DNA from 3 places in the Flavobacterium pygoscelis genome. Region 3 is predicted to be linked to each of the others. Evidence: riboswitches for the same ligand, from Rfam matches in the RefSeq annotation. Region 3 holds a riboswitch; each other region holds the start of a gene.
The links. A riboswitch is a leader RNA that binds a small molecule or an ion and turns the genes downstream of it on or off. The one in region 3 is predicted to bind S-adenosylmethionine.
Positions count from the first base shown of each region.

Region 1: it holds a riboswitch for S-adenosylmethionine, as region 3 does, so the genes downstream of both, MW871_RS13395 (homocysteine S-methyltransferase family protein) here and MW871_RS12095 (Na+/H+ antiporter NhaC family protein) in region 3, are expected to answer to the same signal.
Region 2: it holds a riboswitch for S-adenosylmethionine, as region 3 does, so the genes downstream of both, thrA (bifunctional aspartate kinase/homoserine dehydrogenase I) here and MW871_RS12095 (Na+/H+ antiporter NhaC family protein) in region 3, are expected to answer to the same signal.

Region 1 is NZ_JALNUB010000008.1:146,279-152,386, forward strand. It holds gene MW871_RS13375 (nitrite reductase) at 1-1,175, shown strand, start outside; gene cobA (uroporphyrinogen-III C-methyltransferase) at 1,165-1,941, shown strand; gene MW871_RS13385 (precorrin-2 dehydrogenase/sirohydrochlorin ferrochelatase family protein) at 2,004-2,585, shown strand; gene MW871_RS13390 (NAD(P)/FAD-dependent oxidoreductase) at 2,686-3,738, shown strand; SAM riboswitch class I at 3,831-3,936, shown strand; gene MW871_RS13395 (homocysteine S-methyltransferase family protein) at 4,181-5,182, shown strand; gene metH (methionine synthase) at 5,633-6,108, shown strand, end outside.
Region 2 is NZ_JALNUB010000008.1:130,706-136,813, forward strand. It holds gene metK (methionine adenosyltransferase) at 1-542, opposite strand, end outside; gene MW871_RS13320 (O-acetylhomoserine aminocarboxypropyltransferase/cysteine synthase family protein) at 1,109-2,401, shown strand; gene MW871_RS13325 (hypothetical protein) at 2,776-3,069, shown strand; gene MW871_RS13330 (hypothetical protein) at 3,562-3,771, shown strand; SAM riboswitch class I at 3,970-4,092, shown strand; gene thrA (bifunctional aspartate kinase/homoserine dehydrogenase I) at 4,176-6,108, shown strand, end outside.
Region 3 is NZ_JALNUB010000007.1:80,359-86,466, reverse strand. It holds gene MW871_RS12105 (hypothetical protein) at 1-1,976, opposite strand, end outside; gene fabG (3-oxoacyl-[acyl-carrier-protein] reductase) at 2,044-2,790, opposite strand; gene MW871_RS12095 (Na+/H+ antiporter NhaC family protein) at 2,977-4,299, opposite strand; SAM-I-IV-variant riboswitch at 4,357-4,454, opposite strand; gene MW871_RS12090 (hypothetical protein) at 4,571-4,993, opposite strand; gene sucD (succinate--CoA ligase subunit alpha) at 5,207-6,079, opposite strand.

The DNA.
Region 1 (6,108 bases), on a different contig from region 3:
TTGTCGCTTATGAAACTTGGAAAGCTTCATCTGTAATTCCGCAAAAACAAAAAGGATATGTTGCTATAGGTATTAAAGTGCTTTTAGGTGATTTTTATACCGATAAAGCCAGAGTTTTAGCAGACTTGATTAAAAATTATGCAGCTAATGAATTGCGTTTTTCATTGCGTCAGAATATTGTGATTCGCAATGTAAAAGAAGAAAATCTGCCTTTCTTTTATCAAGAATTAGCGAAATTAGATATGGTCACTTTGGGATACAATTCTATGGCTGATATCACTGCTTGCCCAGGAACTGATACTTGTAACCTCGGAATTGCCAGTAGTACAGGAATTGCCGAAGAATTGGAGAAAGTAATCGAAGCAGAATATCCACAATATAAAAACAACAAAGAGATTGAAATAAAAATTAGTGGATGTATGAACGCTTGCGGTCAACACAATATGTCAGCGATTGGTTTTCAAGGAATGTCAATCAACTCTGGTAAATTAGTTGCTCCAGCCTTGCAAGTTTTATTGGGAGGTGGAAATCTAGGAAATGGAAGTGGTCGTTTTGCTGATAAAGTTATAAAAATTCCAAGCCGTAGAGGACCTGAAGCGTTGCGATATATCTTAAATGATTTTGATGAAAATGGGAATGGAACTTCATTTGTGAATTATTATACAGAAAAAGGCGAGAAATATTTCTACGAAATATTAAAACCTTTAGCCGATATAACCAACCTTACAGAAGCTGATTTTGTTGATTGGGGAAATGCGGATAATTACGTAAAAGCCGTTGGAGTAGGAGAATGTGCTGGCGTTGTGATTGATTTAGTGGCCACGCTTTTATTGGAAGCCAAAGATAAATTGACATTTGCTCAAGAAGCTTTCGATGAAAATAAATGGTCAGATGCTATTTATCATGCGTATTCTGGTTTTGTAAATGGTGCCAAAGCTTTACTGCTTTCGGAAAACCAAAAAACAAATCATCAGGCCGGAATTATAGATTTATTTGATACTGTTTTTGTACAAACCAATAAAATTTCATTTAAAACTTCTTTCAGAGATTTAGTTTTCCAAATCAATCAAAACGAACCTACTGAAGCTTTCGCCAAAAAATATATACAACAAGCAATCCATTTTTTCGATACAATCGAAGCATTCAGAGCTAAAGACTTAGAAGATGAAAAATAGAATTAAACCTCAAGTTACATTAGTAGGCGCTGGTCCAGGAGATCAAGATTTACTTACTATCAAAGGTGCAAAAGCCTTGGCGGAAGCTAATGTAGTTTTGTACGATGCTTTGTCAAATGATGAATTGTTGTCTTATGCGCCTAAAAAAGCACTGAAAATATTTGTTGGAAAAAGAAAGGGCTATCATGCTTATACGCAAGATGAAATCAACCAATTGATTGTTGATAATGCATTGACTTATGGTCATGTGGTTCGGTTGAAAGGTGGCGATCCATTTATTTTTGGAAGAGGAAGCGAAGAAATTGAATTCGTAGAAAGTTTTGGAATTCCAACTTTTGTAATCCCCGGAATTTCCTCATCAATAGCAGTTCCCGCTTCGCAAGGAATTTCGTTGACAAAAAGAGGTGTTTCTGAGAGTTTTTGGGTAATTACGGGAACCACTTCTACCCGAAAATTATCTACCGATGTAGCTTTGGCGGCTCAATCAACAGCAACCGTAGTGATCTTAATGGGAATGAGCAAACTGGATGAAATTGTAGCTTTATTCCAAAAAGAATCTAAAGGTCAAATTCCGGTTGCAATTATTCAAAACGGAACAACTCTAGAAGAAAAGGTTGGAATTGGAACCATAGATAACATCCAAAAAGTAGTTGCCAAAAATAATTTAAGTTCCCCAGCAATTATTGTAATTGGTGAAGTAGTTAAAGAAAGTAATAAACTAAAAGGCTTTTACGAAGAGTTTGTGTCTTCTGAAATACGACTATAATGAAAGAAAAAGAATCATACTCCAATAGTCACGACTCGGCTTCCATCTCCTTAGGAGAGGATTTGGGAGAGAGGAATCAGCTTTACCCCATTTTTTTAAAAGTGCATCAACTGAACGTGCTTATTGTTGGTGGCGGAAATGTAGGATTAGAGAAATTATCTTTTTTATTAAAATCCAGCCCCAATGCAATTGTCGAAGTTGTTGCTCCACGATTTTTACCAGAACTAGTCGATTTAGTACATCAATACGATTCTGTAAAATTAACCATGAAGAAATTCAAAAAAAAAATGCTTAAAAAAAGACATTTGGTTATTGCCTGTACTGATGATTTAGAGATAAATAAAAAAATTTACGACTTGTCTCGAAAAAGATTTTTGATTTGTAATATAGCTGATACGCCTGATTTATGCGATTATTATTTGGGTGGTATTGTTACAAAAGGGAATGTGAAAATTGCTATATCAACTAACGGAAAATCCCCAACTACGGCCAAAAGACTACGTGAGTTTTTTGAAGAAGTACTTCCAGATGATATTAATAAAATGGTATTGAACTTAAATGAATATCGGAAAACTTTGAAAGGAAACTTTGAAGAAAAAGTCGAAAAAATGAATAAGATTACCGAAACGTTAAAAAATATATAAAAAGTTCTTTTAAATTTAAAGGAATGATAAAAATCATAAAAAGGAGAAACAAATATTCGTTTCTTTGTAAACTCATAAAATGACTATAAATAGTAACATAATGATTAAAACTGATATTCTTATAATAGGAGCTGGTCCAACAGGTTTATTTGCTGTTTTTGAAGCCGGTTTGTTAAAATTAAAATGCCATATATTAGATGCTTTACCACAAGCAGGAGGGCAACTTTCAGAGTTGTACCCTAAAAAACCAATATACGATATCCCAGGATTTCCAGAAGTTTTAGCGGGAGATTTAGTTGATAATTTAATGGAACAAATCAAGCAATTTGAACCAGGATTTACGCTAGGAGAACGAGCAGAAACAATAGATAAGCAAGAGGACGGAACTTTTATAGTTACCTCTAATAAAGGAACACAATTTCATGCTCCTGTTATTGCAATTGCAGGCGGATTAGGAAGTTTTGAGCCAAGAAAACCTCTTATTGATGGAATTGATTTTTATGAAGACAAAGGAATCAAGTATTTTATCAAAAATCCAGAAAAATTCAGAGACAAGAAAGTTGTAATTGCTGGTGGTGGAGATTCTGCATTAGACTGGAGTATTTTCTTATCTAATATAGCTTCAGAGGTAACTTTAGTGCACAGAAGAAATGAATTTAGAGGAGCATTAGATTCTGTTGATAAAGTACAGGAGTTAAAAACAGCAGGAAAAATTAGATTAATTACTCCAGCTGAGGTTATTGGTATCAATGGCGCAGAGCGCATAGAATCAATTGTGCTCGAAGAAAATGGTGCGACAAGAACCATCGAAACAGATTATTTTATTCCTCTTTTTGGTCTTACGCCCAAATTAGGTCCTATTGGAGATTGGGGATTAGAAATAGAAAAAAATGCGATTAAAGTAAATAATGCGTTAGATTATCAAACCAATATTCCTGGTATTTTTGCCATTGGTGACGTAAATACCTATCCAGGAAAACTCAAATTAATCCTTTGTGGTTTTCATGAAGCTACTTTAATGTGTCAAGCTGCTTACCAAATCATTAATCCAGGTAAGAAATATGTGCTAAAATACACTACCGTTAGCGGTGTTGACGGATTTGATGGTACTCGTAAGGAAGCGCCAAAAGCTGTGGTAAAAGCAATAGTTTAACAATTTACCAAAAAATAGTTAAAAAATATAGCGTTATTACTTGCAAGTAGTAACGCTATGTCTTTACTTTGCAGTGTTCCTATATTTATTGAAAGTTATCACGAAAGGCGGAGGGAAAGACCCAATGAAACCTTAGCAACCCTTTATTTTATAAAGAAGGTGCTACATTCTACCACAAAATATGTGGATAGATAACACACGAATACACACTTAGTATTTCCCCAACCTTTTCTTGACAACATTTTAATATCCTTTTTGAGCGGATTATTGGTGCTTTTTTTGCCAATATTCTTCCTGCTGTACGCTATATCTTTTATTCTGAACCCCAGAATAAAAGGATACCGCTTCCATCAGGGCTAAAAAGCCATTATAGTGAACTTTTGTAAATATTAATCAAAAGTAAAAATCTCCTAAAAAAAGATTTTCAAGAACTGAAACTATTATGTCAAACATTCAAACGGCAATAAAAGAGAGAATTCTTATTTTAGATGGAGCCATGGGAACCATGTTGCAACGTTATAATTTCTCCGAAGAAGATTTTCGTGGAGTGCGTTTCAAAGATTTTCCACATTCACTAAAAGGAAATAATGATTTACTGTCGCTAACCCAACCCAAAGCGATTAGAGAAGTTCATGCTAAATACTTTGAAGCAGGAGCCGATATTATTGAAACCAATACCTTCTCGAGTACCACAATCGGAATGGCCGATTACCATCTCGAAGATTTGGTTTACGAAATGAATTTTCAATCTGCAAAAATTGCTCGAGAAGTAGCTGACGAATTCACGGCAAAAAATCCAGAAAAACCGCGTTTTGTAGCCGGTTCTATAGGGCCAACCAACAGAACAGCAAGCATGTCACCAGATGTAAATGATCCTGGATATAGAGCCGTAACTTTTGATGATTTGCGCGTGGCATACAAACAACAAGTAGAAGCTTTGATGGATGGCGGTTGCGATTTATTATTAGTCGAAACTATTTTTGATACTTTAAATGCTAAAGCGGCGCTTTTCGCTATCGAAGAAGTGAAAGACGAACGCAATATTGATATTCCTATCATGGTTTCTGGAACCATTACCGATGCTTCCGGAAGAACACTTTCTGGGCAAACGGTCGAAGCTTTCTTAGTTTCAGTTTCACACATTCCATTGTTAAGTGTAGGTTTTAATTGTGCCCTTGGTGCCGATTTGTTAAAGCCTTATTTAAAAACCCTTTCACACAATACTTCATTTAATGTTTCGGCACATCCTAATGCAGGATTGCCAAATGCTTTTGGAGAATACGATGAAACGCCAGAGGAAATGCAAGCGCAAATCAAAACCTATTTAGACGATAATTTAGTAAACATCATAGGTGGTTGTTGCGGAACAACCCCAGCCCACATCAAGTTAATCGCAGATATTGCAAAGAATTATAAGCCAAGAGTTTCGACGGCGGTGATGTAAAATGTCATTGCCAGAAACGAAGCAATCACATAATGAAGATTTCTCTTTTGTTTAAAACTCAAAAAGTATTGAGCTGATCCTGCAAGGTTTTTTAAACCTTGTAGGTATAAAACAGAGCTTATCCTACAAATTTTTTTAAAGCTTGTAGTTAAAATAGAGCTGATCCTGCAAGATTTTTTAAACCTCGTAGGTATAAAACATAAGTAGACTTAATAAACCAATACCTACAAGGTTATATAAACCTTGCAGGAATGAACAACAGAATGCGGTATTCACACAAAACCGCGTGAGGGATAGCAGTGAAAAGCCCACAGTGAACTGCAGCGATAGCGCAACTAAGCGAGGACTTGAAACGATAGCCCGACCCTTTTTGGGTCACGCCCAAAACATGAAAAATAAAGATTAAATCTATTTCATTTTCAAAATGATTTAGAATTAAAAATAAATAAAATGGCAGAAAAAGAAACAAGAAAAAACCTTGTATTATCAGGATTAGAGCCTTTAACAATAACTCCAGAGAGTTTGTTTATCAATGTTGGAGAACGAACAAACGTTACAGGTTCTAGAAAATTCCTTCGATTAATCAAGGAAGAAAAATACGAAGAAGCACTTAGTATTGCCAAAGAGCAAGTAGAAGGTGGCGCCCAAATCATCGATATTAATATGGATGAAGGGATGCTTGATGGTGTTTATGCAATGACAAAATTCCTGAATTTAATCGCTGCCGAGCCTGATATTTCGCGTGTGCCAATCATGATTGATAGCTCGAAATGGGAAATTATAGAAGCGGGTTTGAAAGTAGTTCAAGGGAAAAGTGTCGTGAATTCTATTTCTTTGAAGGAAGGTGAAGAAGCATTTATTCATCATGCTAAATTAATCAAGCGTTACGGAGCTGCAGTAATTGTTATGGCTTTTGATGAGGTAGG
Region 2 (6,108 bases), on a different contig from region 3:
CGAGTTGGTTTATTGTCTTCGCTATATTCTAATGTTACCTGAGATTTTGCATCAGGGCGCAAGTAGGTAATTTCTTTATTCTCTCTTCTTAAAATTGCTAATTCTTGCAATAATTTATGAGATAAGTCAAGCGCCAATGGCATGTAATTTTCTGTTTCGTTAGTTGCGTAACCAAACATCATTCCTTGGTCACCAGCACCTTGCTCTTCAGGATTTGCTCTATCAACACCTTGATTAATATCAGCAGATTGTTCGTGTATAGCAGAAAGAATACCGCAAGAATTAGCTTCGAACATGTATTCGCTTTTCGTATAACCAATTTTTCTGATTACATCACGAGCAATTTGTTGAACGTCTAAATAAGTGTTTGATTTTACTTCACCAGCAAGTATTACTTGACCGGTAGTTACTAAAGTTTCACAAGCTACTTTTGAATCAGCATCAAATGCTAAAAAATTATCGATTAATGCATCTGAAATTTGATCTGCAACTTTGTCTGGGTGTCCCTCGCTTACAGATTCTGACGTAAATAAATAGGCCATAATAATTATTATTTTTAAAATTAAATGAGAAAAAATAATTGCTGAAAAGGACTAAAGGAGCGTTTCTGCTTTAGCATTTTTTCTACTGAAAAATTTTCAGTATTCACAATGAATTTGTTTCATTATGAAGAGGTTGCAATCAGTTCAAATTTTTCCTCTTGTATTAGGGTGCAAATGTATGAAACCATTTTGAATTGTAAATTAATCTTTTGTTTTTTTAATATAATTTAAGACAATTTAATAAAACCTATTAAATCTATAGGATTTGTAAATAATTTATTTTTTATTTGTTTTATTCAAATATAGTTTGCAGATTTGTAAAATAAAATAAAGAAAAATGACAATTAAAACTTTCAATATGTGTGTTATGATGCCGGAGCCTTCCGCAGAGCACGCTATTGTATAGTTTTAAAAATTTAAAATATATAATTAAGACCTCTGCGAAAAGCAGGGGTTTTTTTTTGGAATTAAATTAATAAATCCAGTATATGAGTATTATTTTTTAAGATCAGAAATAAAAAAAAGAAGCAATTAATAACAAACCAACTAATTTAAATTTGAAGATTATGAGTACACAAAAATTTGAGACAAATGCATTACATGCAGGACATGATGTTACTAAAACAGCAGGAACAAGAGCGGTTCCAATTTATCAAACAAGTTCGTATGTTTTTAATAATTCGGAACATGCCGCCAAAGTTTTTGGATTAGAGGAGCCAGGATTTATTTATACACGACTTAATAATCCAACAAACGATATTCTAGAGCAGCGATTGGCTATTCTAGAAAAGGGAATAGGAGCGGTAGTTACAGCCTCTGGTACAGCTGCCATTACTACTGCATTGTTAGTTTTGTTAAAAGCGGGAGATCACATTGTAGCTTCCAATAGTTTATACGGCGGAACTTTCAATTTATTTAATGTGACATTACCAAGACTTGGTATCACCACAACATTTGTAGATCCATCGGATACAAAAAACTTTAAGAACGCTGTTCAAGAAAATACCAGAGCTTTTTTTGTAGAATCCTTGGGGAATCCAAAATTAGACGTTTTAGATTTAAAAGGTATTTCTAAGGAAGCAAGAACCGCAAAAGTCCCTTTTATAGTTGATAATACAGTTGCATCCCCTTATTTGTTGAATCCTATAGATTTTGGAGCGGATATCGTAGTGCATTCTTTAACAAAATACATCACTGGAAACGGAACTTCTCTTGGAGGTGTGATTATTGATGCTGGAAACTTTGATTGGACCAATGGGAAATTTCCTGAATTCACAGAGCCTTCAGCAGGTTATCACGGATTAATTTACAATGAAGCTTTAGGAAAAGCAGCTTTTATTGCTAAGGTTAGAATTGAAGGTCTGCGTGATTTTGGAGCAGCTTTGAGTCCGTTTAATGCCTTCCAGATTATACAAGGATTGGAGACTTTGCCTATTCGTGTACAACGCCACAGTGAAAATGCTTTGGCATTAGCGCAATGGTTAGAAGAGCAACCAGAAGTGGCTTGGGTAAATTATCCAGGGTTGAAATCCAGTAAATACTATGATTTAGCTCAGCAGTATTTGCCAAAAGGTCACAGTGGAGTAGTGACTTTTGGGTTAAAAGGAGGATTTGAAGCAGCAAAAACAGTAGCAGATCAAACTAAATTATTTTCGCTATTAGCTAATATTGGCGACACTAAATCACTAATAATTCATCCTGCTAGTACTACTCATCAGCAATTATCCGATGAACAAAAAGCTGCAGCAGGAGTTCCTAATGACTTAATACGATTGTCTGTAGGATTAGAAGATATTCAGGATTTAATTACCGATTTAAAAGTGGCTTTCAAAAGTATAAAACAATCTGAATTTGTTTAAAGACTATGATTTTAATTAGTTTAAAAAATGATTATAATTCAATAGTAATTTCACAATTAAAGAACTTTAATAAAATTTGGTTTTTTAATTGTGAAAAATTACATATTTCTAACTAAATCTTTTTTTGAAGAATAACGATAGAGTTCTAGTTAGATTTTGGTTTCAAAGAAAAAATTCGAAGTTTCTATAAAGCTTTTATATTTTTTGAAGTGATGATACAAAAAAGTTATATAAGTATTAATCCTTATTGTGTAAGATAAGTAGCAGATAAGCGCAGTAGATTTGCTTCGAGTTAAAAACAAAGAAAAGCAATATGTTGATGTGTTTTTTAGCTGGAAGTAGAAATCAAATTAAAATAAAATAACAATCTCATTATGGAGTCACGAGAAATACTAGTAGCGGAGCAAAAAGCATCGAAAACAAGTAACAAAACAGGAGATTTAAAATGGGATAAATATTTAGATGATTATTGTAATTATTTTAAAGAATATAAAAAGCATTACAAAAAGTCAAACGAGGGGAATATGAATTCATTATCATTATATCCTTATATGCAGCAGAAATGGCAATTTTTTAAAAAGCAAATCAGCAGGGCCTACAAATATAATCGTTTGAATGATCAACAAATTGAAAGACTGATGAATATGAAAACAATAGAAGGTTGTTAACGATTATTTAATATTAGAAATCCAGTCTTTTTATTTGGAAATATGAATTAAAAGTTGCATATTTGATTTTGAAAAAAATAAAGATGAAATATACAATTTACACTATGTTTAAAGTCGGTCAGGATATTTCCTGAGGGTAGTTTATTGCATAATTTTAAATTAAAATTATAAGAAATAAGCTTCCCATGATAGGGAGGCTTTTTTTATGAGCATCCAAAATTAAATTGATTTATAATAGAATCGGAAATAGATGAAAAAACTAATAATCAAGACAATAAATACCGTAAAAGTCACCAATGTAGTTGTGGTGTGTACCATTTTATGCATGCATGACTGTTGATTCCAAAAGTATAAGTTTGATATATAACTTAAAACCCTTTTGGATAGTCATCTAAAAGGGTTTTTGTTTTTTTAGTAGTATTTGAAAACTAAGATAGTATAACAACAATAAGAACAAAAAAGAATTTTATAAACCTAAACAATTATTAAATTATGAGTGCAACTAAGTATTTTGCAAAAACATTTCAGTTATTAAAAAGTATTAATTTCAGAAATAAAACAGTAAAGGGGAACGACTTTATCAATGAACTAATCGATTCGAGATTTGAATTTTCAAAAAATGATGCTTTGCCACAAAATAAAGTGACAGATTCATTACTTTTTTTAATGTATTCAAAAGAGAATGAAGCGTTGTTTATTTAGGAAATGGGAAAGTAATTTCCATTATCTGATGATACAAAAAAATGCAAAGTGTTACTCTGATATAGTATAGTTTTACTTTTAATTTATAAGTTTAACACTTTGCTTTTATTTTTCTTATAAAAATCAAAAGACACGAAAATTTGGTTTTTAAAAATAATAGCAGTTAATTTGCTGCTTTAAGTTCACACTTGTATTGAAATGTTATAAAGAAAGGCAGAGGGATTAGACCCGATGAAGCCTTAGCAACCCTTCGATTTATCGGAGAAGGTGCTGCATTCTACCTTGAACTGAATTTGTTTCAGTTGCTAGGAAAGATAACACTAAGAATTCGTCTAGATACCCAATATTCTAGCTTTCTTTCTAATATTTCCAGACACAAATCAAAAATCCTAAAAGATTTGAAATTGGAAAATAAACCTTCATTAATTACATTACAAGATTTCACCACTCATAACGGTGCTTTCTATGCTACCCTAAATTTAAGCTATCAGATTTTTGGCGCCGATTTGCATTCTGCTCCCATAATTTTAATTAATCATGCTTTAACTGGAAACTCACAAGTTATTGGTGAAGCTGGTTGGTGGAACGAAATAGTAGGCGTTGATAAAACAATTGATACCCGAAAATATACCATCATCGCTTTTGATGTTCCAGGCAATGGTTTTAATTCAGCTACCATCGACAACTACAAGGATTTTATTGCAAGAGATATTGCTAAAATTTTTCTGGAAGGACTTCGTGTGTTAAAAGTTGATCAACTTTTTGCGCTTATCGGTGGATCAATAGGTGGAGGAATAGGTTGGGAAATTTTGGCCTTAGAGCCTAAATTAACTCAAAATTTCATTCCCATTGCTACCGATTGGAAGGCTACCGATTGGTTGATTGCTAACTGTTATTTGCAAGAGCAAATCTTAAATAATTCTAAAAAACCTATAGAAGATGCACGCATTCACGCAATGTTGTGTTATCGAACTCCTGAATCTTTTAAAGAAAAATTTAATCGAGATATCAATGTGCAACTCGAAACTTTTCAAGTGGAGAGTTGGTTGAATTATCACGGAGAAAAATTAGAAAAAAGATTTCAGTTATCGGCCTACAAGATGATGAATCAATTATTAAAAACCATTGATATCACTCGAAATCGAGAATCTTTTGAATCTCTTATTTCTAAAGTTGATGCCAATATTTATATTGTAGGAATCAACTCTGACTTGTTTTTTACGGCAAAGGAGAATAAAGAAACATACAACGATATCAAAAAATTTAAAAACAATGTATTCTATAGTGAGATTGACTCGCAGCACGGACATGATGCTTTCCTGATAGAATATGAACAATTAGACAATTTATTAGAAGTAGTCTTCAAAAATAAAAAACAAATGAAAGTACTGAAATTTGGCGGAAAATCTTTAGCAAATGGTGAAGGGATTAATACGGTTCTAAATATTATTGAAAGTAAAATAAAGCAAGAAGAAAAAGTTACTGTTGTTGTATCCGCAAGAGGAAAAGCCACTGATGAACTTGATGATATTTTAACAATTGCTGTGAAAAATGGTAATTACAAACCACTTTTAGAGAGTTTTAAAAAATATCAAAAAGATGGATTTGAATCAATTGATTTCTCTGTTGAATTTGAAAAATTAGACAAACTTTTTGAAGGAGTGAGTTTGATAGGCGATTACAGTACTAAAATTCAAGATCAAATTTTGGCACAAGGTGAAGTGCTTTCGGCTAAATTACTCGTCTTCTTACTAAACGAAAGAGGTATTCTTGCAAAATTTGCCGATACCCGTGAATTGATAGTTACAGACTCGAATTTTGGCGATGCTCAACCTATAGAAGGGGCATCGAAAAAGAATATCATCCAGATTTTCAAAGAAAATGAAGACGCCGTTTTAGTAATTACAGGTTTTATTGGTGCGAACGCCAAAAATGAAACTACTACTTTAGGTAGAAATGGAAGTAATTACACAGCTTCACTAATAGCAAATTTCATTAATGCGGAAGAACTTCAGAACTTCACACATGTTGACGGAATATACACTGCCAATCCAGATTTAGTACTGGATGCCAAAAAAATAGATCACTTGACTTTTAATGAAGCAAATGAGTTGGCTAATTTTGGCGCAACTATTCTGCATGCTAAAACTATCATTCCTTTATTAGAAAAAAATATTCCGCTTCGTATATTAAATACGTTTAATCACGAAAATAAAGGAACACTCATTACGGCTAATGCTGCAGGAGCGGGAATAAAAACACTTTCCGTTTTAGAGAATGTAGCTTTAGTGAATCTTGAAGGAAGAGGACTGTTAGGAAAAACAGGTGTAGATGCTC
Region 3 (6,108 bases):
AATATGAAAATTAACAGCCAAACCCAGTCAATCAATTGCGTTTTTGTACTATTATTTTTTTGGATGGCTTTATATTCTTTATTCTCTAAAAGCACTTTTATTAAAGTATCTACTTGATCTGGATAGTATTCATTTGCTTGGGTTTGTAGCGCTAGTTGCGACATTTTTTCAATATCGGGATTTACAAATTGCTTTTCGATATCAAAATCAAGAATTTCAAAATTACTAGAATAAGTACTATTAGAATTCAATTCTTTTACATTAAAACTATAGTTACCCGCTTTAAGACCGTCAAGATTCACTTTGTAATAATTATTACTTTTTAGTAAATCAAAGCTTTTGGTTTGTTTGGTTTTTGTATTAGTAACCGCAATGGTCAATCGAGCTTTTTCGTCAAACTCATAATTTTTATTAAAATACTGAGCTGTAATTTCAATAGCTTCGCCAAAATTATAAAATTGCTCATGTTCAACAACTAATGATTTTTTGCCCGTACTTGTTGCTAAAAACTGTATTATTTTATCAATAAAAACATCATATTTTTCGAATGATTGATTGTTGATGTGGGATTGTAAACGCCATTTCCAGCTGTTTTCGCCAAGAAGATAAGCGGTTCTCTTGCTCTGGTTTTCAGCAAAAGCTAATAAAGGACTATTCGTATCAATAGTTCTAATTTTAGACGAAAGAAGAACAGATAATGATCCGTTTACGGTAACGGATCCAAAAGCATTTTGCAAAGGAGGTAAATTTTCAAATCCAATATTATCAATTGCAAATAAATTAAACTGTGGGTTAAAGACCGATAAATAATCCTCTTTTTGTCCACTCATTTTAAAGTTGAGATTGTTTTGTTGCTGATTCAGAAAATTAAAATCCGTACTATTTCCAGTAATAATAAAGGTATTTATTCCAGCTACTTTGTTATTCTCAAATAAGGCTTTAAATTCTGTATTGGGTTGGTATAAAATTAAAACATTATAATCTTGTAATGATTTAATATCGTTAGGTTTAAGTATAGTTACTTTACGTTGTACATTAGTTTCGATCGCTCTTTTTAATGCTCCTAAATCTGGATGATTAATTGGTGAAACAATTGCGATATTCGTTTTTTGGTCAATAACTTCAACCGCAAAATTTTTGGTGTTATTATACGTATTTTTTTCTTTTTCTAAAGATGTAATAGTAGCTTTAAAAACTTGAATTCCTATTTTGTCAGCAGGTAAAAGAACACTAACAGTAGCCGTTTTTTTATAAGTTGTAAATGAAATTCGCTGCTTACTGAGTATTAAGTTTCCTTGTGAAATTACAAAATCAGCAGTAATGTTTTTTGTTCCTGAATAACTTAAAAATGCTTCAACAGGAAATTTATTTTTATGAAAGGCATATTTATTAACATTTAATTGATTGATTTTAATATCTAAAAATGTCGTTGTATCACCTACAATTATTGGGTACACTTTATTTTCAGTACCAAAACTATACACATAATCATTACCTGAAGTTTGATTTCCATCACTGATTAAAATCGTCGGATAATTGTTGTTTTTATAAATGCTTTTAAGGTTTTTGGCAACAACATCAATGTTAGTCTGCGTTCCTTTAAAAGTAAATTTATCTGATGGTTCAAAATCTTCTGAAAACTGATAGGATTGAACCTCAAATTTTTCTTGAATATCCTTATTCGAAATGATTTTTTTATATAATTGTTCAACTTCTTTATTCACATTCAAAAATGAAATGGAACTAGAATTATCAATCACGACAGGTAAAGGTGTTTTTACAATTTCTAATCTATTTTTGGTTATTATTGGATTAATAAGCAATAAAAAAATAGAAAAAATAGTTAAAAAACGTAAAAAAGCCAAAAACAAATTCACTTTAGATTTGTTTTTGGCTTTGTAGATATATTGAAAATAGGATAAACCGCTAGCTATTAATAAAGAAACCAGTAATAATAGTATTGCAGTTGTTGTCATATTTTATAGTATATAGAAATTCGTTTTCAATTTTGATTAAAAAAAACTAAAAACGAATCACTTTTTATTAAGTAAGCATTCCTCCACAAACGTTCATAACTTGACCCGTTACGTAACCGCTCATGTCTGAAGCGAAGAACAGACAAGCATTAGCTACATCTTCAGTAGTTCCGCCACGTTTTAACGGAATTCCATCTCTCCAACCTTTTACTACATCTTCGTTTAATTTTGCAGTCATTTCAGTTTCAATAAAACCTGGTGCAATTACATTACAACGAATGTTGCGCGATCCTAATTCTAATGCTACTGATTTAGAAAAACCAATAACTCCCGCCTTAGAAGCAGCATAATTTGTTTGTCCGGCATTTCCTTTTACTCCAACTACAGAACTCATATTAATGATAGATCCCGCACGTTTTTTAAGAAAAGTTTTCTGAATTGCTTTTGTCATGTTGAAAACTGATTTCAAGTTTACATCCATTACTTGGTCAAAATCTTGTTCAGACATACGCATTAACAAATTATCTTTGGTAATTCCGGCGTTGTTAATCAAAATATCTACTGTTCCAAACTCAGCATTAACCGCATCAACAAGCGTTTGCGCTTCATTAAAATCAGCTGCGTTAGATTGATACCCTTTCGCTTTAATTCCAAGTGCATTCAATTCATTTTCTAATGCCATAGCTGATTCTACAGATGAACTGTAAGTAAAAGCAATATTTGCTCCGTGTTTTGCAAAAACTTCTGCAATTCCTTTACCTATTCCACGACTTGCGCCTGTAATTATAGCTACTTTTCCTTCTAGTAATTTCATATTCAAAACTTATTTTAATTTTTATTTGAAGCTATTCCTGCTATCCGCTACAATCTTTTATTTTTTTAAACAAAAAAATAAAAGGATTTCCACTTCTATCAGGGCTATCTTATATCTGTCAAATATAGAATATTTACTTTTTTAAAAAAAATACAAAACCATATACATTAATAAAAATACTAGCTTTTAAATTTTAATAATTCGATTCACCCATTTATCCCAAAAATTAGCATAAATAGCGATTAATGTAAAAACAAATAAGAACAAATGATACCAAGCATTACTAATCAAATCTAAAAAGTTCAGCTTTCCATCTGCAAAGCTTAATATCAAAAGTACTTGAGCTCCATAAGGTAATATTCCTTGAATAACACAAGAAAAAATATCAAGTATAGTCGCGGTTTTCTTTGCACTCAAATTGTATTCATCATTAATTTCTTTTGCAATACTTCCTGTAATCACAATAGAAACGGTGTTATTAGCGATTGCTAAATTGGTTAATCCAACTAAAACACCAATTCCTGTCTGCGCCGATTTCTTACTCTTTATTCGCTTTTTAACTTGATATAAAACGTAATCAATTCCGCCCGCTTTATCAACCATCGCAGCTAAACCACCTGAAAGCATAGAAAGTAAGAATATTTCTGTCATACTGGTAAAACCTTCATATATTTTTTGGGTAAAAACCATAAGCGTAAAATTACCACCAAAATAACCTATAATTCCCGCTAACAATGTTCCTATAATTAACGTAGAAAACACATTAATTCCAGAAACTGCTAATACAATAACGAGTATATAGGGTATGATAGCAATCCAATTAAAATCAGTTTTAGGTATGGCAACGGAAACAATTTCTGAGTTTAAACCCAAATAGAAAAATACTGCAATTGTAATTATAGCAGCTGGAAAAGCAATAAATAAATTAATTTTAAACTTGTCTTTGAGTTTACAACCTAAAGATTGTGTTGCCGCAATAGTGGTGTCCGAAATCATAGAGAGATTGTCTCCTAACATAGAACCACCCAATAATGCACCCGAAATCAAAGGTAATGAAGCACCACTTTTATCCGCTAAACTCACTGCTATAGGACCAATTGCAACAATTGCCCCAACAGAAGTACCAGTCGCAGTAGATAAAAATGCGGCAATCAAAAAAATACCTAAAGGAAAATAAGCAACATCAATATTGTTTATTCCCAAATTTACAACAGCATCTACTCCACCAGTAGCTTTACTCACTACAGCAAAAGCACCCGCAAGTAAATATATAAGACACATCGTCATTATTTTACTTTCACCACAACCAGCAATCAGCGTATTCACTTTATCTTCTGTAGAAGATTTAAAAAGTAGGAAAGCCGCAACTATTCCAATTAAAACAGCAATTGGAGACGGGAAAGCATAAAAATCATCTAGCCAAATACCAACTCCTAAAAAAGTAGCAATAAAAATAAATAAAGGAATTAATGCGAATGGATTACCATTATTTTTACCTTGTTTAGTCATAATCATTTTTTAAATTAAAGGGTTATGACGAAAAACAAAAAAGCAAAACAGGAATAAAAAAACAACATTTTTTCCAAAGGATTTGGCTTATCGTTTTAGCACCTTGCTCGTTGTTGCAGGTTGCTATCTCTATTAAGAGATTCGTGATAACGGGGGCAAAAATAGTACTTATTTTTTTATATAAACAAATAAAAATACTATTTATGAATTTAAAACAAAAAAAAGACCTTACCAAAGTAAAGTCTTTCAATTGTATTAGTATAGAAATAACTTAAAAAGCTACATTCCATTTTGGCAATCTTCCATTTTCATCTAAGAAATTTTGTAAAACTTGTGCTTCTACAAATGTTGGAATTACTTTAGAATCATTATTAAAAGTCTCATACCAAACTACTTCAAGTGTGCTAATATCTTCTTTCTTCATTTGTGCTGGCCAAGAATATTTTCTTCCTGTTTTAGCGAATTGGTGTCCTTCGACTATTTTGTCATTCAAACCACCATTTTTAATTTTCAAAGTTCCGTCATTTTGAACAGTTCCAGTAGAACCAACCATAATTAACTCTTTTACTTCACCAACTGCATAAACTAAAAACACACCAGATCCTTCAGATGCATTGCAAACTTCTGCTAAACTATCTTCTGCTGTAAATGAAAACTGATTGGTAACTTTGAATTTTTCTAACTCCTTGTACATATATTATATTTTTATTTGAAATGGTCTTCCTAGATAAAACTCACAAAAATCTGAAAAGTTATCTAGACCATTCGTTTACATTTTTTATTTATCAAAAATAAATCTATTAAACACTATTTTTAATAAAGTGCAAAGGTATTCTTTAATTCCATTCAATAATAAAAAAGCCCCACAAAATGTGAGGCTTTTAATTTTTTTTATAAATATAAAAGATTATCCTAAAACTTCTTTTACTTTTTTACCAATTTCAGCTGGAGAATCTACTACGTGAATACCACATTCTCTCATAATTTGTTTTTTAGCTTCAGCCGTATCATCAGATCCACCAACAATTGCACCTGCATGTCCCATTGTACGTCCTGCTGGAGCAGTTACTCCTGCGATGAAACCTACAACTGGTTTACGGTTTCCATCAGCTTTAATCCAATGAGCAGCATCCGCTTCTAATTGTCCACCGATTTCACCAATCATTACGATACATTCTGTTTCTGGGTCATTCATCAATAACTCTACTGCTTCTTTTGTTGTAGTTCCAATGATTGGATCTCCACCAATTCCGATAGCAGTTGTGATTCCTAAACCTTGTTTTACTACTTGGTCAGCCGCTTCGTAAGTTAAAGTTCCTGATTTAGAAACAATACCAATAGTTCCTTTTTTGAAAACAAAACCTGGCATAATACCAACTTTAGCTTCACCTGGAGTAATAATTCCTGGACAGTTTGGACCTATTAATCTTGCATTTCTTTCTTTAACGTAACTGTTTGCTTTTATCATGTCAGCAACAGGAATTCCTTCTGTAATTGCAATAATTACTTTAATACCTGCATCTGCAGCTTCCATAATCGCATCAGCTGCAAAAGCTGGTGGAACGAAAATGATAGTTGTGTCAGCTCCTGCTTGTTCAACAGCATCTTTTACAGTATTAAAAACAGGTCTGTCTAAATGAGATGTTCCTCCTTTTCCTGGAGTTACACCACCAACAACATTAGTTCCGTACTCAATCATTTGAGAAGCATGGAAAGTCCCTTCACTTCCTGTAAAACCTTGAACAATTATTTTGGAATCTTTATTAACTAAAACACTCATGATATATTATTTTATGTAGTTTTTAAAAT